Regions from separate parts of the Halorhodospira halophila SL1 genome, predicted to be linked through region 3. Evidence: riboswitches for the same ligand, from Rfam matches in the RefSeq annotation. Region 3 holds a riboswitch; each other region holds the start of a gene.
The links. A riboswitch is a leader RNA that binds a small molecule or an ion and turns the genes downstream of it on or off. The one in region 3 is predicted to bind cobalamin.
Positions count from the first base shown of each region.

Region 1: it holds a riboswitch for cobalamin, as region 3 does, so the genes downstream of both, HHAL_RS09735 (TonB-dependent receptor domain-containing protein) here and HHAL_RS06855 (ABC transporter substrate-binding protein) in region 3, are expected to answer to the same signal.
Region 2: it holds a riboswitch for cobalamin, as region 3 does, so the genes downstream of both, HHAL_RS09635 (TonB-dependent receptor domain-containing protein) here and HHAL_RS06855 (ABC transporter substrate-binding protein) in region 3, are expected to answer to the same signal.

Region 1 is NC_008789.1:2,117,671-2,125,355, forward strand. It holds gene HHAL_RS09715 (FecCD family ABC transporter permease) at 1-690, opposite strand, end outside; gene HHAL_RS09720 (cobalamin-binding protein) at 690-1,544, opposite strand; gene HHAL_RS09725 (Uma2 family endonuclease) at 1,568-2,143, opposite strand; gene HHAL_RS09730 (cob(I)yrinic acid a,c-diamide adenosyltransferase) at 2,302-2,871, opposite strand; gene HHAL_RS09735 (TonB-dependent receptor domain-containing protein) at 2,975-4,858, opposite strand; cobalamin riboswitch at 4,993-5,230, opposite strand; gene HHAL_RS09740 (cobalt-precorrin-6A reductase) at 5,340-6,101, shown strand; cobalamin riboswitch at 6,150-6,401, shown strand; gene HHAL_RS09745 (TonB-dependent receptor plug domain-containing protein) at 6,547-7,685, shown strand, end outside.
Region 2 is NC_008789.1:2,097,064-2,104,748, reverse strand. It holds gene HHAL_RS09650 (cobyrinic acid a,c-diamide synthase CobB) at 1-121, shown strand, start outside; gene cobO (cob(I)yrinic acid a,c-diamide adenosyltransferase) at 183-791, shown strand; gene HHAL_RS09640 (cobyric acid synthase) at 788-2,236, shown strand; cobalamin riboswitch at 2,343-2,587, shown strand; gene HHAL_RS09635 (TonB-dependent receptor domain-containing protein) at 2,717-4,798, shown strand; gene HHAL_RS09630 (hydrolase) at 4,812-5,795, opposite strand; gene HHAL_RS09625 (sensor histidine kinase) at 5,792-7,685, opposite strand, start outside.
Region 3 is NC_008789.1:1,458,679-1,466,363, forward strand. It holds gene HHAL_RS06825 (bifunctional cobalt-precorrin-7 (C(5))-methyltransferase/cobalt-precorrin-6B (C(15))-methyltransferase) at 1-10, opposite strand, end outside; gene HHAL_RS06830 (precorrin-8X methylmutase) at 7-675, opposite strand; gene HHAL_RS06835 (sirohydrochlorin chelatase) at 688-1,512, opposite strand; gene cobM (precorrin-4 C(11)-methyltransferase) at 1,525-2,304, opposite strand; gene HHAL_RS06845 (ABC transporter ATP-binding protein) at 2,301-3,089, opposite strand; gene HHAL_RS06850 (FecCD family ABC transporter permease) at 3,086-4,177, opposite strand; gene HHAL_RS06855 (ABC transporter substrate-binding protein) at 4,170-5,285, opposite strand; cobalamin riboswitch at 5,416-5,589, opposite strand; gene HHAL_RS06860 (HD-GYP domain-containing protein) at 5,821-6,996, shown strand; gene HHAL_RS06865 (class I SAM-dependent methyltransferase) at 6,998-7,561, opposite strand; gene HHAL_RS06870 (HD-GYP domain-containing protein) at 7,672-7,685, shown strand, end outside.

The DNA.
Region 1 (7,685 bases), 660 kb from region 3:
CGCCACGGCCACCGCCAGCGCCGCCAGGGCCAGCCACGGGCTGCGCGCGTAGGCCAGATCCCCCATGAGCCAGTAGAGCATCCCGGGCAGCTGCTCGGTGGGGCCGACGGCGAGCATGAAGGTCACCAGCGCCCCCCAGCCGGAGGCCACCACCACCCCGGTGAGCAGCAGCCGGGTCGGCGTCCAGCTGCCGGTGCCGTGGGCCAGGCCGAAGACCAGCAGGGTTGAGAAGAGCGCCCCGACAAAGGCGGCCCCGGAGACCAGCGCCATCCCCAGGCCGGCGAGCATCGCCGCCAGGGCCCCCACGGCGGCACCGCCGGAGAGCCCCAGCACATAGGGATCGGCGAGCGGATTGCGCAGCAGCACCTGCATCAGCGCCCCGGCCACCGCCAGCAGGCCGCCGACGGCGAAGGCGGCCAGTGCACGGGGGAGGCGCAGCTCGAGGACCAGGGTGCGGTGCAGGGGCTCCCCGCCACCGGTGAAGACCGCCAGCACCTCCCCCGGGGTCAGCGGCACGCTGCCGATAGCCACCGCAGTGGCCACCGCCAGCAGCGCCGCCCCGGCCAGCACGGCCAGCGGCACCAGGAAGCGCACCGGCGACCCGATGCGACTCGGCTGGGCCAAAGCGCCGCCCTCCTCACTCACCGCGCCGGCGCGCGCCCGCTGATCGGCTGTGCGCTCAACCCCCATCAGCGATTGCGCCGGGCCTGCTGGAGCTTGTCACACAGCACCCGCGTCCCCTCCAGGATGCGTGGCGTCGGGCGCTGGATCGTGGACGGCTCGACAAAAAAGAGGTTGTCCTTGGCGGTGGCCTCGAGGATGTCATAGCGCCGCCACTCCTCCAGCCACGAGTCATCCGCCTCGCCCATGCCGCCGGCGACGATCGCCTCCGGGTCGGCCGCAAGGATGGACTCGGTGTCCAGCCGCGGGGTCAGGCTGTCGAGATCACCGAAGACGTTCTCGCCGCCGCAGATGCGGATCGACTCGCTGATGATCTGCTCGTCGTTGACGGTCATCACCGGGTCCGGCCAGATCTGGTAGAAGACCCGCACCGGATCGCGGTCGGCGTACTCGGCCTCCAGCTCGTCCCGCGCATCGCGGAAGCGGGCGGCCTCGGCGTCGGCCTCGTCTTCAGTGCCGGCCAGGGTACCCAGACGCTCCAGGGAGGTGGCGATCTCGTCGAGGACCTTCGGATCGCTGCGGTAGAGCGGCAGGCCCAGCGCCTCGATCCGCTCCAGCTGGCTGCTGGAGTTGCCGCTGGTCCAGCCCACCACCAGATCCGGATCCTTCGCGAGGATCGACTCCATATCGAGCCGGTCGTAGGTGCCGACCCGGGGCAGTTCCTCCGCCGCCTCCGGATAATCCGCGTGACTGACCGCGGCCACCACATGGTCCCCGGCGCCGGCGGCGAAGAGCAGTTCCGTCGCCCCGGGCGAGAGGGCCACAATCCGCTCCGCCGGGGCCTCCAGGCAGACCTCGCGGCCGGCGTCGTCCTCCACGCAGCGTTCACCAGCATGCACCGGCGACCACGCCGCCAGCAGCACCAGAAATCCGGCTGCGATGCCCCCTAGCGCGGTTCGGGCCCCGGCGGGGCGTCCTCGAAGACCTCGGCCCCGATGAGCCGGGCCTCCAGGCTGGCCAGCACCACTTCTTCGTGGGCCTCGTGCGGGTACAACACCCAGTGGCCCTGACCGTCCGCCCGGTAGAGCTCCAGGCTCCCGATCTCCGGGTCGATGAGGAGATACTCCCGGAGCGAAGGGAGTTTGCGGTAGGCGGCAAACTTGGCACCCCGGTCGTACGCCGCCGTGGAGGGGGACAGCACCTCCACCACGAGGCACGGCGCCTCCTTGTGCTGGGACCGCTGATGATCGGCCGGATCGCAGGTCACCAGCACATCCGGGTAGAAGAAGGCGTCGGCAGCCGCCACCCGCACCTTCATGTCGGCCATGTACGTACGGCAGCCACCCCCGCGCAGCTGCTGGCGCAGCGCGCTGGCCACGTTCAGCGTCACGGTCACGTGGCGGTCCGAGGCCCCGCCCATGGCGAAGATCTCCCCCGCCACGAACTCGTGCTTGAGGGGTTGCTCCGCCTCCCAGGCGAGGTACGCCTCGGCGGTCATCCCGGCGGGCTGCGGATCGGCCATGGCTGGAACCTCGGGATACACAGTCATCGTCAGTGTAGCAGCGCTGCCCCGCCTTCCCGATCCTCTTCAGCCGGCAGAGCCGAACCACAGGCCGGCACACCACACACCCTGCTGTCATGACCCGCTTCCCCCCTGCCGCCGAGAAGCTGATCGTCACGCTAAGCGCCCTCATCCGCCGCCCGCTGACCCGCCGGACGCCAGAGCACCTCGCCGCCGTTCTCGTAGCGGGAGAGAACCCGGGCAACGACGAAGAGCAGGTCGGAGAGGCGGTTGAGGTAGGCCATAGACTCGTCACGCACCGCCTCGTGATGGCTCAGGGCCACCAGCTTGCGCTCGGCCCGGCGACAGACCGCCCGGGCGATATGGCAGTCCGCCGTGGCCTTGCCGCCACCGGGGAGGATGAACTCCTTGAGGTGCGGCAGGGAATCGTTGAAGTACGCCAGCGCCCCATCCAGCCGTTCCACGGCCTCGAGGGGCAGCGCCGAGTGACCGGGCACAGCCAACTCGGCGCCCAGGTCGAAGAGCTCGTTCTGGACCTGGGCCAGCACCGGCGCCACGTCTTCTGGCAACTCATGGGCCAGTAAGCGGCCCATGAAGCTGTTCAGCTCATCCACCTCGCCGAAGGCCTCGACCCGGTGGCTGTCCTTGTCCACCCGCGAACCGTCGCCGAGGCCGGTCCGGCCCTCGTCCCCGGTGCGGGTGGCGATCTTTGATAGACGGTTTCCCATGGTTCCTCCGTGCTCCGGTCTTGATCCATTTCCTGCCCGAGGCGGCGGCTGAAGATGCCGGCTCTCCAGCCGCGCGCTGAGCACTGCTCCAACTGCCTACCTGCTACTGCTGATTGAAGTGCAGCGAGACGTACACCGCCCGCCCCGGCTGGTTGTAGCCGCCCACCGTCTCGTACTCCTTGTCCAGGGCGTTCTCCAGCGTCCCGCGCAGGGTCCACTCCGGGGTGATGGCGTAGCTGGTGCGGAGATTGAGGAGGCCGTAGCCGGAGAGGCGCACGCGTTCCGACTGACTGGTAGCCATATCAAAATCGGTGTCATAGCTTCGCCCCCGCAGCAGGCCAGTGGCCCCCAAGGAAAAATCCCCCAGCTCGCGATCGATTTCCAATCGGAACGACTCACTCGGGCGCCGAAGCAACTCCTCACCCGTCTCCCGGTCCTCGTGATCGAGGTAGGTGAACGCGCCAGAAAACTGCCATTCCTGCCAGTGCGCCCCCGCCTCCAGCTCGGCACCGCGGATGCGGGCCTCTTCGACATTGCCAGGCTGCGTCCAATCCTGCTGACCATCCACTGGCTTATCAGCGATCAAATTGTCGATGTCCGTCCGGAACAGCGCTGCATCCACATAGCCCCTTCTGACCTGCCAGCGTGCACCCACCTCCGCAGAAGCGGACGTCTCGGCCTCAAGGTCCGTATTTCCTCCGGCAAGCAACCAATTCGGGTTTTCAGGTGCATACAGGTCGTTGAATGTCGGCGCCTTGAAAGCCGTGCCGTAGCTCGAACGCAGCCGAAGTCGATCCGTTGCGTCAAAGCCCCAGGCGACCTGACCGGTCACGTTGTCACCGTAAGCCTCGTTGTCGTCGTAACGCAGGCTGGCACCGAGGTCATGTCGGCCTAAATCCAACTCGAGCTGCGAATACGCACCGGCGTTGTACCGGCTGGTTTCGTCATAATCGTCGGCGGTGTCGACTTTCTCATCTCGCCAGTCACCGCCAAAGGCCCAGACATGCCCGGCGCCCCAATACAGCTCATTCCGCCAACTTACCTCGTGGCGTTCAGTGTACTGCCATGTCTCTCCCCGGCTATCGACGTTATCCTGCTCATCCTTCGCCTGGGAGACCGCCAGCTCGCTGAACCAGCGCTCGGTGAGGTCCCCGCGGACGCCGCCACGGAGGGCCTGGAAGTAGTGATCCGTCCAGTCCTCTTCGCCAAGTCTTGTCCCGTCGAACTCGTTTGTACCCTCTGAGCGGAACCCCGTCGCGAAGAGTTCGGCACCGCCGGGTAGCCGATGGCTGAAACGGCCGCTGAAGCTGGTGTTCTCAAAGCCGTCGGGGTCCTCATCTCCCTCACCGTCCTGGACGTTGATCCCGTCCGTCTCGTAGTGGCTGGCCGAGAGGGCGTAGCGGCTAGCCGCAGTCCCGCCAGAGACACCCAAACCGAATTCGTGGGTGTTGAACGACCCGGCGCCGCCGAAGGCACGGAAGCGCGGAGGGCCCTCCTCCCCCTGGCGGGTGAAGACCTGGACCACACCGCCGACGGCGTCGGCGCCGTAGACGCTGGTGCGCGGCCCGCGCACCACCTCGATGCGGTCAATCTCGGCAGGAGGCAGATATTGCCAGGCGGCCCCTCCTTGCGTCGCCGAATTCATCGGCACCCCATCGACCAGCAACAGGGTATGGTCAGAGTTGGTACCGCGCATGAACAGACTGGTGCTCTTGCCGAACGGACCCGACGTCGTCAGGCTCGACCCCGCCTGACCCTGCAGCAGATCCGAGACCTGCCGAGGCTGCTGGCGGTCGATCTGCTCGCGGTCGATGACGGAGACGGAGGACAGGGACTCATCGACGGTCTGGGCCATTCGAGTTGGCGTGACCACGAGGGGCGCGAGTTGTGCGGACTCCCCGTCGGTATCGGCGATCGCCGGGCCGGCACTTACGGCAAGACCGGCCGCCACACCCGCGGCGACCCGGCTGGTGGTGTTGCTGGGCATGCTTTCCTCCCTTCCGCGCGCCACCCGCACGCGCGTCGGTCCGGTTACACCGCAGGGAGGAAGACAGGGATGGGGGAAGGGTTCGCGCTTGCGCCCGGCAAACGGTGGCCTGCCCCGGTCTGCCGCCTCCCGCGGCACCTGGGTTCCCTCAGGCCGGTCTCCGGGCTCGTGGGTGGGGTCGGGTGACCCCGGGCGGATCGCCTTCCCGCAGGGCCCGCCGCCGAACGACGACGCCTTGCAGTGGCCTTCTGATCCGCCCCCCACCTACCGTTGCGGGGGCAGCGCCGGACTCGCCGCTGGGTGCGGCTGTACCGGTCTTCCCGTTTCACCCCGCCGCTGCTCGCGCGGGGCACCTGAGGAAGTTGGTACTCTAGGCAGCTCGCTCACCGGCGTCAAACCGCCACCGACCCGGACCACTGGAGCCGCTGCCGAGACGCCATGACCTGTTACCCGCCACTACGGGCCCCTGTGCGCCGCCGCCATGACGCCTGAGCCGCTGCGCGTGCTGCTCCTCGGCGGCACCGGCGAGGCGCTGACGCTCGGCCAAGCGCTGGAGCAGGAGCCCGGGATCGCCGCGGTCTACTCCGTGGCCGGGGTGACCCGCCACCCACGGCTACCTCAACTGCCGGTGCGTCGCGGCGGCTTCGGCGGCGCTGTCGGCCTGGCCGCGTACCTGCAGCAGCACGGCGTGCACTGCCTGGTCGATGCCACCCACCCCTTCGCTGCCGGCATCTCCGCCAACGCAGCGGCGGCCGCCCGGCAAACGGGGACAGCCTTGCTGGCGGTGCGCCGGCCGGCGTGGCAGCCGGGGCCGGATGAGCAGTGGCATCGGGTGGCCGACATGGCCGCCGCCGCCGAGGCGCTGGGGCCACAGTCGAGCCGGGTACTGCTGACCATCGGCAATCAGGAGGTCCCGGCCTTCTGCGCGGCACCCCACCACCGCTACTGGATCCGCTGCCTGGAGCAGCCGGCGCAGACCCCGCCCGGGGCGGAACTGCTCTTCCAGCGCGGGCCGTTCCGTTACGCCGACGAGTGCCGCCTGCTCCGCGCGCACGGCATCGACACCCTGGTCACCAAGAACGCCGGCGGGGCCGCCACCCGCAGCAAGCTGGATGCGGCTCGGGACTGCGGGGCCCGGATCGTGATGGTCGAGCGCCCGCCGGACCCGCCCGAGGCGGAGGTGGCCACCGACGTCGGGCACGCACTGGCGTGGCTCCGCAGCTACCTTCAAGGGCGCTGGTGACGCTTTGCTGCATCATGGATTCATTGAATCTAATTTGCTCGCCTGCTAACGTCCGACCCGCCAATGGGTGCCCGCCGAGGCCACTCCGCCTCGCGGGTTAAACGGGAAGACCGGTTCAGCCGCACCCAGCGGCGAGTCCGGCGCTGCCCCCGCAACGGTAGGTGGGTGGCGGCAGACCCCGAGAGCCACTGCGGATCGCACGTCCCCTGGGCGGCATCCGCGGGAAGGCAGTCTGCCGCCCGGAGGTCTTCTCACCTCCGCCCCACAAGCCCGGAGACCGGCCCATGGCCAACCGGAAGACCGCGGGAGGCGGTGCGCCGGGATCGGTCTCCAGTGCGCGCGGCATCCTGCCGGGCGTCGCCTCGGCTAGCCGAACCCCGCCCCACTGACTCCCCGCGGTACACGCAACCGCAATCGCGCACGGGCGGTGCGCAGAGGAGTCAGCATGGCTACAGGACAGCCCATCGCCAGGGCGCTGCTGAGCGGCGCCGCGGCCCTCCCCCTGATGGCAACACCGAAGGCTGGATCGGCCGAGGAACACCCCACCGTCCTCCCCGACCTGACCGTCACCGCAGCCACGCGCACGGAGCGCCAGGTGGAGCGGACACCGGCGGCCACGGAGATCCTATCCGGAGACGACATCCGGCGCAGCGGTGCTGCCATGCTCGATGAGGCGCTTCAGGCAGAGTCGAGCATCTACACCGGGGTAGACGGCAACACCTTCTCCATCCGCGGCGGCAACCGCGATGACATGCTCTATCTCATCGATGGCCGCCGCATCGCCGGCACCTCATCCCGTAGCAACGAACTCAACCGGATCCCGGTGAGCCATGTCGAGCGTATCGAGATCGTTAAGGGGCCCGGCAGCGTGGTCTACGGGGCGGACGCTGTGGCCGGTGTCATCAACGTGATCACGCGGCGGCCGGAGCCCGGCCTGGAAGGCGGCGTCTCCGCCCAGGCCGGAACGCCAACCGACGCGGAGGGCGGTGAGCAGTACCAAGGGGGCCTCTACCTGGGCGGTGGCACGCAAGATACGCGCTTTCGGCTCTTCGCCGACGCCCTCGAGCGCGAGGCGTACTCGGAGGAGACAACCACTCAACCCGACGAGGGTGGCGCTCCATCTTCCCAGACCTTCGATCGGGATCTCCGCCCATCCGCCGATGTGTACACCCTCCGCGGCGGAGTGACCCACTGGTTCACCGATCGCTTCCATATCGATCTCGAAGCCGGTTTCCTGACCGAGGAGCGGCAAGAGCGCCTCGTCCAAGGCAGCGGCCCGGGCAATATTGAAGACTTTGCAGCTGTGGAGACCGAGGAGAGCGACCGGCGCGACCTGGCGGCGACGGCGGAGTGGCTGGCCACCGAAAACCTGGAGCTGCGCTACCAGGCCTACGAGAGCCATTATAAGTTTGACCGTGTCCGGTCGCACCTTGCTCCGCAGGACTTCGCCTCGGACGCAGCAGATCGAGACTTCGGCTTCCGCGAGGCGACCTTCACCGAGCGCGTCAACGACTTCCTGGCACAATGGCAGCCGGCGCCCCGCCACACCGTGCTGACGGGCCTCGAGCACAAGCAGCAGATCTA
Region 2 (7,685 bases), 640 kb from region 3:
CACCCGGCGCAGTGGCAGCCCGGCCGAGGCGGTCTATCGGGTCGGGTCGCTGACGGCCACCTACTTCCACGCCTATTTCCCCTCGGCTCCCGAGGTCGTCGCCGGCCTGTTCAGTCGTTAGGCTACGTCGATCTGCCGCCGGTGCCCGGTGGTCCCCCGAAGGTAAGGAGGTGAGAGAAGCGATGCGTGAAGATGCGAAGGATCCGCAACGCCACGCCGCGCGCATGGAGCGCAAGAGAGCGGTGATGGAAGAGCGCCGGTCCCGCGCCCAGCAGGATCGGGGTGTGCTGCTGGTGCTCACCGGTTCCGGGAAGGGCAAGAGCTCCTCGGCGCTGGGGATGGTCGCGCGTACCCTCGGTCACGGCCGCACGGCCGGAGTGATGCAGTTCATCAAGGGACGGCAGGCCACCGGCGAAGAGGCCTTCTTCCGCGATCAGCCCGGGGTGGACTGGCAGGTGATGGGCGAGGGCTTCACCTGGGAGACCGCCGATCGCGAGCGGGATGTGGCGGCGGCCCAGGCAGCCTGGCGGGCTGCCCGGGGGTGGTTGTGCGAGCAGGGCCCGTCGCTGGTGGTGCTCGACGAGCTGTGCACCGTCCTGCGCTACGAGTACCTGGAGCTTGGCGAGGTGCTCGATGATCTGTCCCGGCGGCCCTACGGGCAGCACGTGGTAGTCACCGGGCGCTACGCCCCGCAGCCGCTGATCGACGCCGCGGATACGGTCAGCGAGATCGCCTCGGCCCGTCACGCCTTCGAGGCCGGGGTCCGCGCCCAGCCGGGGATCGAGTGGTGAGAGCCCGCACCCTGATGCTCCAGGGCACCTGCTCCGGCGCCGGCAAGACGGCGCTGGTGGCGGGGCTGTGCCGGCTGCTCGCCCGCCACGGCGTCCGCGTGGCGCCGTTCAAGCCGCAGAACATGAGCAACAATGCGGCGGTCACCGCCGACGGTGGCGAGATCGGGCGCGGTCAGTGGCTTCAGGCCCTGGCTGCTGGGCTGCCGGCGCACACCGACATGAACCCGGTGCTACTCAAGCCCGAGGCCGAGCGCACCGCCCAGGTGGTGGTCCAGGGCCACGTCACCGGGCGGCTGGAGGCGCGCGCCTTCCGCGAGGCCCGCCAGCCGCTGCTGCCGCCGGTGCTCGAGTCCTTCCAGCGCCTGTGCGCCGCCTACGACGTGGTGCTGGTGGAGGGGGCGGGTTCGCCGGCGGAGCCCAACCTGCGCCAGGGGGATATCGCCAACATGGGCTTTGCCGAGGCGGCCGATGTGCCGGTCTGGCTGGTCGGCGACATCGATCGCGGCGGGGTCTTCGCCTCCCTGCTCGGCACCCTGGAGTGGCTCGACGACGCCGACCGGCGCCGGGTGGAGGCGCTGATCATCAACCGTTTCCGCGGTAGCCCCGAACTCCTCGGCGAGGCGCCAGCCCAGCTGGAGGCCCGGGGCGGGGTGCCGGTGATCGGCGTCGTCCCCGCCGTGCCCGATCTGCACTTGCCCGAGGAGGATGCCCCGTACCGGATGGCCGGGCCGCGCGGCTCCGGCGGCGCCCTGCAAGTGGTGGCGGTGGCCTATCCGCGGATGAGCAACCACGACGATCTCGACGCCCTGGACGCCGAGTCCGGGGTGCACGTTCGCTTCGCCCGCCAGCCCCGGGAGCTCGACGGCGCCGATCTCATCGTCCTGCCCGGGTCCAAGCACGTCTTCTCGGATCTGGCCTGGCTGCGCGAGTCGGGCATGGCCGAGGCGCTCTATCGCCACTGCCGCTATGGGGGTCGGGTGGTCGGCCTCTGCGGCGGGCTGCAGATGCTCGGCGAGGGCATCGAAGACCCGGAAGGCGTCGAGGGCGGCGGCAGCGCACCGGGGCTGGGTCTGCTGCCGGTGCACACCCGTCTGGCGCCGACCAAGCAGCTCGCCGAGGTGCACGGCCACGCCGAGTGGCCGGCGCCCGTGGCGGTCACCGGCTACGAGATCCACCACGGCGTAACCGGCGCCCAAGAGGGGCTCTTCCCCTTCGTGGCGCGCTCCGATGACGGTCGCGTGCTCGGCAGCTACCTCCACCGGCTGTTCGACAGCGGACCGTTCCGCCGTGCCCTGCTGGTGGAGTGGTTCGCCCTGGAGGGCGAGGGCGGCGACGAGCAGGCGCGCATCGAGGCGGAGCTGGACCGGCTCGCCGACACCCTGGAGCAGGCCCTCGAGCCGGGCTGGTTAAAGGCGCTGGGCGTACCTGCGCGGCCGTCGACCTAGGCGCTCGTCCCGTCCGTGGTTCCTCCCCGACGGGGGTACGAGGACTGTCTGCTGCGACGAACTGTCCGGCTCATCGATTTGCAACCGCCCGTTCGGCCCGCCTAGACTCCGCCCCTTCGATGTGGGTGCCCGTCGGCGAGATCGGATCGTCGGCGGGTTAAACGGGAAGTCCGGTCCAGCTGCCTCGCTGCAGTGAAGCCGGCGCTGCCCCCGCAACGGTAGGTGGGGCCTGCGGATCACAGGCCACTGCGAGACAGCCGTCATCCGGCGGCCCTCGTGGGAAGGCGGTCCGCACCGGCGCGTCCAGCGCCCCCCACGAGCCCGGAGACCGGCCCACAGCAACCCATGAAACGGCGTGCGGGCGGCGCGCCTGGGGGGCAACAGTCGGTCTGACCCGCCTTCTGGCGCGGCGGCGTTTCGTCGTCGGGCCTCCCCCAGCAGAAGTCGCCAGCGCCCGTCGCAAGACGAGGAGCGCTGACCATGAACACCCATGAACCAACGGCTGTGCGCCTGTTAGGCGCCCTGCTGGCTGCGGCGGTCTCGGTACCGGCCGGGGCCGCGGAGGAGGGCGATGAGCACGCGTCCTCCACCAGCCTCTCGCCGGTGCGCATCGAGGCCGGCGGCGATCCCCTGGGCCGCGGCGTGGCCAGCGAAGCCCTGCAGCGCCGCCAGGCCTCGAGCAGCGCCGAGATCTTCCGCGGCGAGGCCTCGGCCGGGGTCGGCGGTGGCAGCCGCAACGCGCAGCGGCTCTACCTGCGCGGTGTCGAGTCCAACAACCTCAACGTCACCGTGGACGGGGCCCGCCAGGGGCGGGACCTCCACCAGCACCGCGGCGGCCTCACCGGTCTGGACCCGGATCTGCTGCGGGCGGCCGATCTCGACCCGCGTCCGGCGGCGGACCAGGGCCCCGGTGCGCTGGGCGGTTCGGTGCGCTTCGAGACGGTGGACGCCCAGGATCTGCTCGACCCCGACGAAGAGACTGGGGCCCGCCTGCGCGCCGGCTACGCCAGCGCCGACGAGGCCGAGCGCGGCTCGGCCACCGCCTTCGGCCGGCTGGGCGGCGACTGGGGCGCCCTGGCCCATATCGGTGCGGTCAACCGGGACGACTACCGGGTCGGCGGCGGCGACACCATGCCGTACTCCGGCGGGCGCGATCGCGACTACCTGGCGCGCATCAGCCGCGTGCCGGCATCGGGCCATCAGCTGCGTCTCGGCGTGCAGCGCAACACCTTCGAGGGGGATCACCATTACGGCTCCTGGGGCAGTGACTTCGGTGATCCGAGCGAGACGACACGCCAAGACCCGGTGGGCCAGGAGCAGCGCCGCGACACCTGGACCGCCGAGCACCGCTACCGCCCGGCCGACCCCCACGTGGACTGGCAGGCCCGGGTCTACCGCAACGACAACCGCCTGGAACGCCAGGACGACAACACCACCACCCGCGCCGTCGAGCAAGGCGGCGACCTGCGCAACACCTTCACCCTGGACGCCGGGCCGACCCGTCACCGGCTCACCGCCGGTTTCGACTACTACACCGAGGACGGGCGCAGCGACCCCCACGGAGGCGGCTCGAGGCTCAGTCACCAGTCGCGCAACTTCGGCGCCTTCGTGCAGAACCGCATGGCCTGGGAGCGGTTGCGCCTCTCCGCCGGGCTGCGTTACGACGACTATGTCACCGACCTGCAGGAGGAGACCCTCCAAGGCGATGCCGTCTCGCCCAACTTCAGTGCGGAGTACGACCTGACTGCCGGGTGGACCGCCTTCGCCGGCTACGGCGAGGCGGTCAGTGGCGCCGGGATCCTGCCGATCGGCTGGCTGGCCTACATCGACGACGAAGAGACCAATCTGAATGACGGCGAGCCGTTCGAGGCCGAGGAGTCCCGCCGGCGCGAGGGCGGCCTGCGCTACCAGGGGCGGGATCTGATCACGGCCCGGGACCGCTTCGACTTCGAGGCGACGCTCTTCGAGACGCGGATCAAAAACAGTGTTGAGCGGGATGACCCGTGGGGCACACCGCACCAGCACAACCTGCCGCCCGATAGGCGACATGACGCGTTCTGGGATGAGGACGCCCCGCTGGTTGGGGGCGTCCGCAACCGCCCCGATCCGGTCCGCCTGCGCGGCTACGAACTGCGCGCCGCCTGGGGCGTGGGCCCCTACGACGCCCGGCTTTCGTTCCTCAGCGCCGAGGCCGTGGACGACGACGGCGACCCGGTGGGGGTGATCCGGCGCCTGGGTGGGGGCGGCGGTGACCGTCTGGTCTTCGATCAGCGCTGGGCGGCCCACGAGACCCTGACCCTGGGCTACACGCTCACCTGGGTGGGGGATCACACCGACGTCCCCGACGACGAGCCGGAGCGCGACGGCTACCAACTCCACGACGTGCAGGCCGAGTGGCAGCCGTGGGCCGACGACCGCCTGACCCTGGCGCTGGCGGTGAACAACCTCTTCGACGAGCAGTACGCCGAGCACACCTCCCTGGCGGTGGAGGAGAACGACGAGTGGCAGATTCGCGACGAGCCCGGCCGGGACGTTCGGGTGACCGGCACCCTGCGCTTTTGAGCCGGGTGCCGGGCTAGCCGCCGGCGGGCGGGTTGCCCAGGGCCGCCTCGAGGAGGTCGGCAATCCGCCCGTCCAGCCAGTAGCCCGGGCGTCCGGGCTGGCGCCCCTCGACGAAACCGACGTGCCCGCCGTGGCGCTGCAGCTCCAGGGTGACACCCGGGCCGAGCTCGGCGGTCTCCGCGATCGTCTCCGGCGGCACGAAGGGGTCGTCCGCGGCGTGGAGGAGGGCGGTCGGCTGGCGGATGGCGCTGAGCCGCTGCCGGCAGCTGGCGCGCCGGTAGTAGTCGGCGCTGTCGCGGAAGCCGTGCAGGGGCGCGGTGAGCAGGTTGTCGAACTCGCGCAGGCGGCGGATGCGCCGGATCCGCTCCGCCGGGACGGGGCTGTCGTCCCGGGCGGCAAACTTGTTCGCGGCCATGACCCGCAACCGGCGCAGCAGGTACGCCTGGTAGACACGCGCGAAGCCCCGCTCCAGGGCGTCGGCGCAGCGGTCCAGCTCGAACGGCACCGAGACGGCCACCGCCCGTGCCACCGGGGTGTCACCGCGCTCGGCCAGCCAGTTGAGCAGCATCGAGCCGCTCAGCGAGAAACCCACCACCGCCAGGGGGCGGTGGGGGTCGCGCTCGGCCAGGCCGGCGACCACGGCCTCCAGATCGTCCCAGGCGGCCGCGTGGTACGAACGCCGATGGCGGTTGGGGTGCCGCCCGGCCCCCCGCGACTGCATCACCACCGAGCCGATGCCGCGTCGGGCCAGCTCGGCCACCACCCCGCGGACGTAGGCCGAGTCGCTGCTCCCCCCGAGCCCGTGGCCGATGATCGCGAGCCCCTGGCCGGGCGGTCCCCAGGCCAGCTCCAGGAAGTCGCCGTCGGGCAGTTCGAAGACCTCCGGGGTCAGCGGCGGCCGGGGCGGGGTGCGCAGCAGCGCCGGGAAGACGGTCTGGGCGTGGCGGCCGGGCAGCCACCAGGCGGGTCGGAAGGCGGCGGCCTCGGGGCGGGTCACGACGGCTCCTCCTCAGGGGGTGCCGGGCCGCGCTCGGAGAACGCCACGTACCCGGTGACGTTGCAGTGCTCGCCGCCGGCGCGGGGCAGCTTGCAGACGAAGCTGGCGCCGGCGCCGGGCTCGCTGTCGACCCAGAGCGTGCCCCAGTGGGCGTCGGCGATCAGCCGGCAGATGGCCAGCCCCAGGCCGCTGCCCTTGGGCTTGCCGGCCTGCTGCTGAGAGATCTGGTGGAACTTGTCGAAGATCCGCCGCTGATCCTCGGCACTGATCCCCGGTCCGTTATCCGTGACCGACAGGCGCAGGGTGTCGCCGCGGCCCTTCTCCAGGCGCAGCCACACCTGCCCCTCGCCGGGCTCGGTGAACTTGGCGGCGTTGGACAGGAGGTTGATGATCAGTTGCATCAGGCGGTCCGGATCGCCCTTGATGGCGTTGTCGTCGCTGGCGATCTCGATGTGCAGCTGCGTCTGCCGGTCGGTGAACAGCTGCTGGGTGGACTCCGCCGCCTCCCGGGCCAGGCGCGAGAGATCCACGTCCTCCAGCTGCCACTGGGCCGAGCCGCTCTCGATCTTGGACAGGTCCAGTACCTGGTTGATCAGCCGGGTCAGCCGCTCGCTCTCGCGGACGACCACCTCCAGGAACTCGCGGCGCTGATCGGCGTCCATCTCCGGGTTGTTGAGTAGGATCTCGCCGAAGGCGCGGATCGAGGTCAGCGGCGTGCGCAGCTCGTGGCTGACCATGGAGACGAACTCGTCCTTGAGCTGGTCCAGCTCCTTGAGCCGCTCGTTGGCGGCGCGCAGCTCCTCGGTGGCGCTCTCCAGGGCGTGGGATTTCTCCTCCAGCCGCCGCGAGTACTCGATGGCCCGCGAGGTGGCGTCGAGGATCTCCATGACCCCCTCGTAGGAGAGCGCCTCGCCCTTGACGATGGAGGCCACCATCACCCGGGCCGAGGCGGAGCCGATGGAGCCGGCGAGCAGGCGCTCGACCTGATTGACCAGCTCGGGCTGTGCCTGCTCGGCCTCATCCAGCGGACGTCCGCGGTGGGCGCCGTACTCACGGATGACCCCGGCGGCCCGCTCCGGGCCGAGGAAGCGGCCGAGCAGGTCCTGCAAGTCGCCGACGGTGGCGGTGCCCTCCCAGAAGCGGGCGTCGCGCTCCGAGCGCAGGAAGACGTCGACGAACAGCGTGGCCTGGATGCGTTCCATGTCGCCCTGGCGATCGAACAGCGAGACACCGAGGAGCAGCCCGAGGTTGGCCAGCAGGGTCCAGAAGAAGGCGTGGGCGATGGGGTCCATGCCCTCCATACCGAACAGGCCGTAGGGGTGCAGCCATTCAATGCCCCACGGGCCGTCGGTGAGCAGCCGCTCGCCGAGCAGCCCCGCCTCGGCCAGCGAAGGCAGCAGCAGGGTGTACGCCCAGAGCAGGAACCCGGCCACCAGCCCGGCCAGGGCGCCGCGCCGGCTCGCCCCCTTCCAGAACAGCCCGAGCAGGACCGCCGGCGCGAACTGCGCCACCGCGGCAAAGGAGATCAGCCCGATGGAGACCAGGGCGTGGGTGTCGGCGATGAGCAGGTAGTAGGCGTAGCCGAGGGCGAGGATCGCGCAGATCACCAGGCGCCGGATGGTGACGATCAGCCTCGACAGATCGTGGCGCCCCCGGGCGTGAAAGCGGCGCAGGCGCAGCAGCGCCGGGGTCACAATGTCATTGCTGACCATGATGGCCACGGCGATGGTGGCGACGATCACCATGCCGGTGGCCGCCGAGAAGCCGCCGATGTAGACCAGCAGGCCGAGCAGCCCCTGATCGACGGCCAGGGGCAGGGCCAGCACGTAGTCGTCGCCGGGGATCTCGTCGCCGAAGAACAGCAGCCCCGCCAGGGCCACGGGCAGGACG
Region 3 (7,685 bases):
CCGGGGTCACCCGTCTCCCTCCTCGGCCAGGGCGAGCAGGGCGTGCAGACAGGCCACCACCGGCGGCGTCCCGCCCTTGCGCCCGGCGGTGGCGATCCACGGCACCTGCTGCTGCGCCATGGCCTCCTCGCTGGACTCTGCGGCAGCGACAAACCCGACCGGCATGGCGATCAGCAATCGCGGCGCCACCACGCCACCGTGGATCCGCTCAAGGACTGCTCGCAGCGCCGTCGGGGCATTACCCACGGCTACGATGGCGCCATCGAGCCACCCCTGCTCGGCGGCCAGGGCAACCGCCTGCTCAGCTCGGGTGGTCCCCGCCTGCTGGGCCCGCTCCGCCGCCCGCGGGTCCGCCATCAGGCAGTGCGCCTCGATCCCGAAGTGCCCCAGCCGCGCGGCGGACAGACCGACACGGATCATCTCCACGTCGACGAAGACCGGCGCCCCGGCGCGGATGGCCTCCATCCCCGCGGTCACAGCACGGGGATGGAAGCGGGTCACGCCATTGAAGTCGAAATCCGCCGTGGCGTGGATCATGCGCCGGACCACCGCCCACTGCGCCGCGTCGTAGGCACTGCGATCCCCGGCCTCGGCGTCGACGCGGGCGAAGGAGCACGCCTCGATCTGGCGCCCGGAGGCGGTCTGCTGCTCGGTCACGGACGGCTCGCGAGACATCCTCGCACCTCTTCAGTGGTGGTGGTGATGGTGGTGGTGCGCGGCCGCCGCGCGGTGCGGGCAGCCGTCGCACTCGAGCATCGCCTGTCCCGCACGCGCCTCCTCCACCCGCTGGGCGATCAGTGCGAAGACCTCCGGTTCAAAACCGAGGTAATCCGCCAGGGCGAACGCCGTCTGCGGGTACTGAACCCGCAGACGCGCCACCTGCTGCTCAATACGCTCGATCAGCCGCCCGGTGAACAGGTAATACGGCAGGACCACCTGCTGCGTCATGCCCAACAGGGAGTGACGCCGCACCACGGCCTCCAGGCGGGGGTGGGTGACGCCGGTGAAGGCGATATCGACCAGTTCGTGCTCGCCGCCCTCGTAGAGCCAGCGGCCCAGCCGCGCCAACTCCCCGTTGGCCGTACGATCCGAGGATCCGCGACCCAGCAGGATCACCCCGGTGGTCCGCGGATCGGGCACACTCAGGGCCTGCATGGCGTCACGCAGGCGGCGCTCGACCAGGCCCAGCGTCGTTTCACTCACGCCCAGATGGCGCGCCAGACGGAAATCGACCCCCGGGTGCCGGGCACGGGCAGCCTCGATCTGCTCGGGCACCTCGAGCTTCACGTGCCCGGCGGCGTTAAGGATCAGTGGGACCGCGATGACCCGATCCGCCCGCGCCGCGGCCCGATCCAGCCCCTCGCCAAGCAGCGGATCCGCGAACTCGATGAAACAGGTCTCCAGCAGCCAATCCGGGTAGTGCTCGGCCAGCAGGTCGGCGAACCGGCGGATCTCCTCGTTGCCGTCCTCCTGGCGCGAGCCATGCCCAATCAACAGGATACAGTCAGTCATGCATGTCGTTCCTCAATTTTCGCGGCGGCGGAAACGGTGGCCGAAACCGGGGTCGTAAAGCCGTGAGCGCGCCGCCGGTGCCGCCTCCCGCGCCCCGAGCGTCGGACCGACCAGGATCATGGTCTGGCTGTTGAGCCCCGCCGCGCGGCAGTCCGCGGCCAGGTCGCGGATGCAGGTACGCAGGACCTGTTCGACCCCGGGCCAGGAGGCGCGGTGGACCACCACCACCGGGGCGTCGTCGTCCCAGCCGCCACCGCGCAGGGCATCGGCCAGGCGTTCCAGGAGGGTGATCGACAGGTAGACACACAGGGTGCTGCCGTGCCGCGCCAGATCGGCAAGCTGTTCCCCCGCCGGCATCGGGGTGCGCCCCTCCACCCGGGTGAAGATCACCGTCTGCGTGCCCTCCGGCAGGGTCAGGCTCTCGCCGGCCGCCGCCGCCGCGGCCATGGCCGACGTGACCCCGGGAACCAGATGGACTGGGATCCCCGCGGCGTCCAGCGGGCGCACGATCTCCACGAAGGCCCCGTATAGCCCCGGATCACCGGGTTGAAGGCGGACCACACAGCCCCCGGCGCGGGCGCGCTCGAGCAGCCAGTCCTGGATCTGTTCCAAGGTCATCCCTTTGGAGTCGGCGACCTCGCAGTGCGCCGGCGCCCAGTCGAGCACCTCGGCCGGCACCAGCGAACCGGCGTAGAGCACGGCGTCCGCCGCAGCCACCCGATCCCGCCCGCGAACCGTGATTAGATCGGCCGCCCCGGGACCGGCCCCCACAAACCAGACCTCCCCCTTCATCCGCGTCCCCTCTCTTGCAACTGGTAACCGGCCACAAACGGTGCCCGCTGATGCTCGACGACGTGAACGTCCACGTCGTAGGCGGCACGCAGAGTCGGCGTGTCGATGACGGCCTGCGGCGGGCCGTCGGCCATCACCCGGCCGTCGCGCAGGAGCACGATGCGGTCGGCCAGCTGTACGGCGATGTTGATATCGTGGAGCACCACCAGCACCCCCTGCCCCTGCTCCCGCGCACACTCGGTGAGGATCTCGATGGCGTCGCGCTTGTGCTTCATGTCCAGGTGGTTGGTCGGCTCATCGAGGAGCAGGAAGGGGGTCTGGCGAACCAGAGCCCGGGCGATGGCCGCCTTCTGCCGCTGCCCGCCGCTGATCTCGGTCAGCGGTGACTGGGCCAGGTCGGCCATGCCCAGACGCTGGAGCACCGCCTCGGCACGGGCAAGATCGGCCGGGTCGTGACGCCAACTCGCCCGGCGCAGGCCAAGCAACACGCTCTCAAGTACGGTCAGCGGGTAGACGGCATCGGTGGTCTGCGCGACGTAGGAGAGCGAGCGGGCGATGCGGGCCTGGCGCTGCCCCTTCACGGGCTCACCGGCGATGGTGATGTGCCCGTGGCGCGGCCGCAGGATGCCGGTGATGCACTTGAGCAGGGTGCTCTTGCCGGAGCCGTTGGGCCCGATCAGGGCCACCACCTCGCCGGCGGCTACGCGGGTATCCACGCCCTGCAAGACCTCGCTGCGCCGATAGGCGTAGCGAACACCTCGTAGTTCGATGGCCGGACGGGTCACGGTCCCGACCCTCCTTCGCGGCGACGCAGGATCAGGTAGATGAACAGCGGCGAGCCGATGAAGGCCGTCACCACACCCACCGGCAGCACCACCGAAGCGAAGGCGTGCAACGACACCAAGTCGGCCAGGGCCAGCAGCAGTGCGCCGATCAGCGCTGCAGCCGGGATCAGGAAACGGTGATCCGAACCGATCAGGAGCCGGGCCAGATGGGGCGCCACCAGCCCCAGGAAGCCGATCCCACCGGTGAAGGCGACGGTCACCGCCACGAGAAGCGCCACCAGGAACATCAGTCCGATGCGCAGGCGCCCGACGGCAATCCCCAGGCTAGTGGCGGTTTCATCACCGAGCAGTAGTCGGTTCAGGTCGCCACTCTTCCACAGGAAGACCGGCAGCGTGACCGTCAACGCCACCGTGATGAACACGAAGCTCTCCCAGTCGGCACGGCTGAGGCTGCCCACGCTCCAGAACATGACCTCCCGGGTGGCATCGGCGTCGGCGAAGTAGATCAGCAGCGTCGTGGTGGCCCCGAAGAAGTACATCAGGGCGATCCCCGCGAGGATCAGGCTCATCGGCGTCGCCCCCTTCCACTGCCCGATGAGCAGGATGAGCAGCGACACCGCCATCGCAAAGAGGAAGGCATTGCCGACGATGCCGTAGACGCCGAAGGCCGAGAACCCGAAGATGATCGCCAGCGCCGCCCCCAGCGAGGCGCCGGAGGCGATCCCCAGGGTGAACGGTGAGGCCATCGGATTGCGCAGCAGGCTCTGCAGGATCACCCCACCGAGCGCCAGCCCCATGCCGGCCACGACGGCGGTGGCCAGGCGCGGCAGGCGGATGTTCCAGACCACGTTCTCGGTCTGCGCGCTGACCCACGACGCCCCCAGCGGCCGACCCAGCACCGCCTGCACCACCTCGCTCAGCGGGATCCCCATGGGGCCGAGTCCCAGGCCAAGAACGAACGTCGCCACCAGGGCCGCAGCCAGGCCCAAAAGGATCAGGGTCTTCCACCAGATCGCCCGCGCGTAATCATCGAGCAGCCCGCCGGGAGGCGCTGGCCGGGAGGCGCTATCGGCGGTCAACTCAGTCATCGTCCAGGCTGCTGAGCTCCTGGAGCCGATCGTACAGCCCGGGGTCGCCGTAGAAGACCTCCAGGATCTCCTCACCGCGATCCCGGAGATCGACGTCGGCCATAGCCTCCGGGTAGAGCACCCGGGCCATGTGCACCAGGTCGATCAGCCCGGTGGCCAGATCCCACCCCATGTAGGTGCCCTTGAAGCGGTGGATGCGTTCCGCCTCGACGGCCTTTACCCCGGAGAGCCGTTCATCATCCAGGACCTCGTCACGGGCGACGCGGCTGGCCCGGGACGGGGTGTGGAGGAAGATGTGCGCCGGATCCCAGCTCACCAGCTCCTCGGCGCTGACCTCGCCGTCACCACCGGGCCGACCAGCGGTCACCAGCTCGGCACCCAGCTGCTCGACGGGAAAGTAGAAGGAGACGTGGTTGTAGAGGTTGCGCCGGTGGGCCAGGTAGATCCGTGGCGGTTCCTCGTCGGCGACCTGCTCCTGCACCTCGGAGACCGTCGCATCGTAGAAATCGAGCAGTTCTTCCGCCCGCTCTTCGCGACCGGTCACGGTGCCGAGCAGCCGATAGGCCTGCTCGATCTGCGCCTCAATGGCCTCCTCGGAGGCCCGCTCGCGGCCCAGGGTATTCACCGCGACCACGGGGACGCCGAGCTGCTGCTGGTAGCGCTCGGCCTGCTCGGCCATCGCCTCGTCGTCGTCGCCGCGGCTGAAGGCCCAGTAGATGAACAGATCCGGATCGGTGGCGAGCACCCGCTCGGCGCTGAACTCCGACCCGGGCTGGCCGCCGCCGACCATGGCCACCTCGTCCAGGCGACCGAAGGCGCGGACTTCGATCGGCTTGGCCTCGGAAAAGCGCGAGCCGAACATGTCGCTGGGGATTCCGACCAGGCGATCCTCGACACCCAGGTGCAGCGCCATGCGGAAGGCATCGACATTGACCGTGGCGATCCGCTCCGCCGCCTCCGGAACTTCCACGCTGCGGCCGAGCATATCCTCGACCTCATGGGTATCCTGCGCGGGCCCATCGCGGCTTTCGTCGTTGGGGGTATCTCCGCACCCGCCGAGGATCAAACCGATCCCCGCGACGAGCGCGATGCACGGATGACGCTGCATGGCTCCTCCAGTCACTGGATCCGGGTACGCCATGCGGGGGGGCGGGTCGGAAACGGGCGCGCCGGGGCGCGGATGCAACGACCGTCACCGCCACGCACGGTTCCCCGCCGTGTGGCTGCGGCCCCCAGGCCGGTCTCCGGGCTTGCGAGCGGGGCCCCAGCCCCAAGCGCCGCGCCTTCCCGCACCGGGTGCCGGGGACACCGTGGATGCAGTGGCGATGCAGCGCCCGCACTCGCCTACCGTTGCGGGGACAGCGCCGGACTTGCCTGCGCCCGCGCAGGGCACAGTGCGCACCGACTTCCCGACCGTCCGCGGTGGCGCCGCACGGGCCTTACACCGAACGGACGGCCCCGGCATGGATCCAACTGCCGGGTCACCTGGGGAGGCTGGACTCTACGGGCGGGCGCTGCCGCCTGTCAACGCGGCGGGGCGACGAGGTCAATAGCCACGGACCGCCCCCTTGTGGCAGGATTCCCAAGTGCGCGTTAAGGGTATGGACGCCCGCGACCCCTCCCGACCCCCCGCCGGAGATGTCATGGGCAAAGAGGCACACCTTCCGTCCTTCTGTGGCGATGCCACCGAAACCGGGGCACTCGATGTCCTGCCGCTCAGCGACCAGGAGCCGCACCTACGGCTCAGCGAACGCTTCGAACGACTGCGCGCCCATATCAACCAGGCGCTGCCCCACGGTGCGGTCCACCGCATCGCCGTGGCCATTTACGAGCCGGACGCCGATCGGCTCAAGACCTACGGCGCCGGCGGCGATGCACCCAGCCCGTTGGATCGTTACGAGACCAACCTGGCCGATACCCCCACCCTGCGTGCCCTCGCCGAGGCACCGGGCGTACGGATCATCGACGATTACCAGGACCACCCCAGCCCCCGCCGCCATACCGCCAGCATCCGCGAGAGCGGTCTACGTTCCGGGATGATCCTGCCGCTGCACCACGAGCAGACCTTCGTCGGCTTCCTGTTCCTCAACTCCCGCCAGCCCGGCTATTTCCAGGGCCCGATCGTCAAGCAGCTAGCGCCGTACATCGACCTGGGTCGCCTGCTGGCAATCACCTCCATCCGCACTACGCAGACCCTCCGGGGTGCGGCACGCACGGCCATGGCTTTCGGGCGCGCGCGGGACGACGAGACCGGGGGACACCTGTCACGAATGGCGGAGTACAGCCGCCTCATCGCCCTGGAACTGGCCCAGACCCACCCCCTCAGCGACGAATACATCGAGATGGTCTACCAGTTCGCGCCGGTCCACGACGTGGGCAAGATCGCCGTCCCGGACGGCATCCTCCTTAAGCCGGGGCGACTCGCCGAGGAGGAGTTCGCGCAGATGCGCGAACACGTCAGCCGCGGCGTGGCCATGGTGCTGGCCATGACCGAGGAGCTGGGCCTCAGCGAGGACCGACGCGCGGCCATCATGCGTAATATCGTCGCCTACCACCACGAGCGCCTGGACGGCAGCGGTTACCCGACCGGTGCGCGCGGCGACCAGATCCCTCTGGAGGGGCGCATCGTCGCCGTAGCCGACGTCTTCGACGCCCTGACCAGCGAACGCCCCTACAAGCGCCCCTGGGGGTTTACCGAGGCCGCCGACACCCTGCACGCCGAAGCGGCGGCCGGGAAGCTGTGCGCCGAGTGCGTGGCGGCCTTTCTGCGCCGAAGCGTCGAGATCGAAGCGATCCGCGGCCGTCACGGGGTCCGCTGAGCTAGCTGCGCGCCTCGACGCGGCCGCAGTAGGCCTGCGGGATCCGGTAGACGTAGACCGGGGCGTCCAACCGCACCGGGGGCTGGTAGATCGCGCTGGGCCGCCAACCGGGTATGCGGAAGGTGTTGCTGACCACCAGCGCACCGGGCGGCAACTCCGCCCGCCATCGCGGCTCCAGCTCGCGGATGGCCTCCAGGTGCAGGTAACAGACCACCGCGGCGGCATCGCTGCAGGAGACGCGGCGCAGATCGCGGCGCCTGAATTCGACGTTGGGCACCGGCCACAGCCACTGCAGCACGCAGGCGAAGAGCCACGGCAGGGGCGAGAGCTCGTAGCCAATGACCCTGGCCCGCGGGCACCTGCGCCCGACGCTGCGGGCCAGGCCACCCCACCCCGAACCGGCCTCGACCACCGTGCCCTCCAGCTCCGCCGGCAGCGCCGCCCGAACCAGCTCATGACCCAAGCGACTGGAGGGCAGCGGCGAGATGCCGGTGACCATCGTATAGCCGACGATCAGCAGCATCCCCCCCAGCGTAACGACGAAGATCAACGCTTCCAGGAACACTGCACCTCCACGCAGCCTCGGACGACTCGGCGAGTATCACCCCTTGAACGCCGGAGTATACCCGCGTATTCCTTGATAGAATGCCTCGACACGGTAGCGAGTCAGAGACCATGAATCAGCGGGC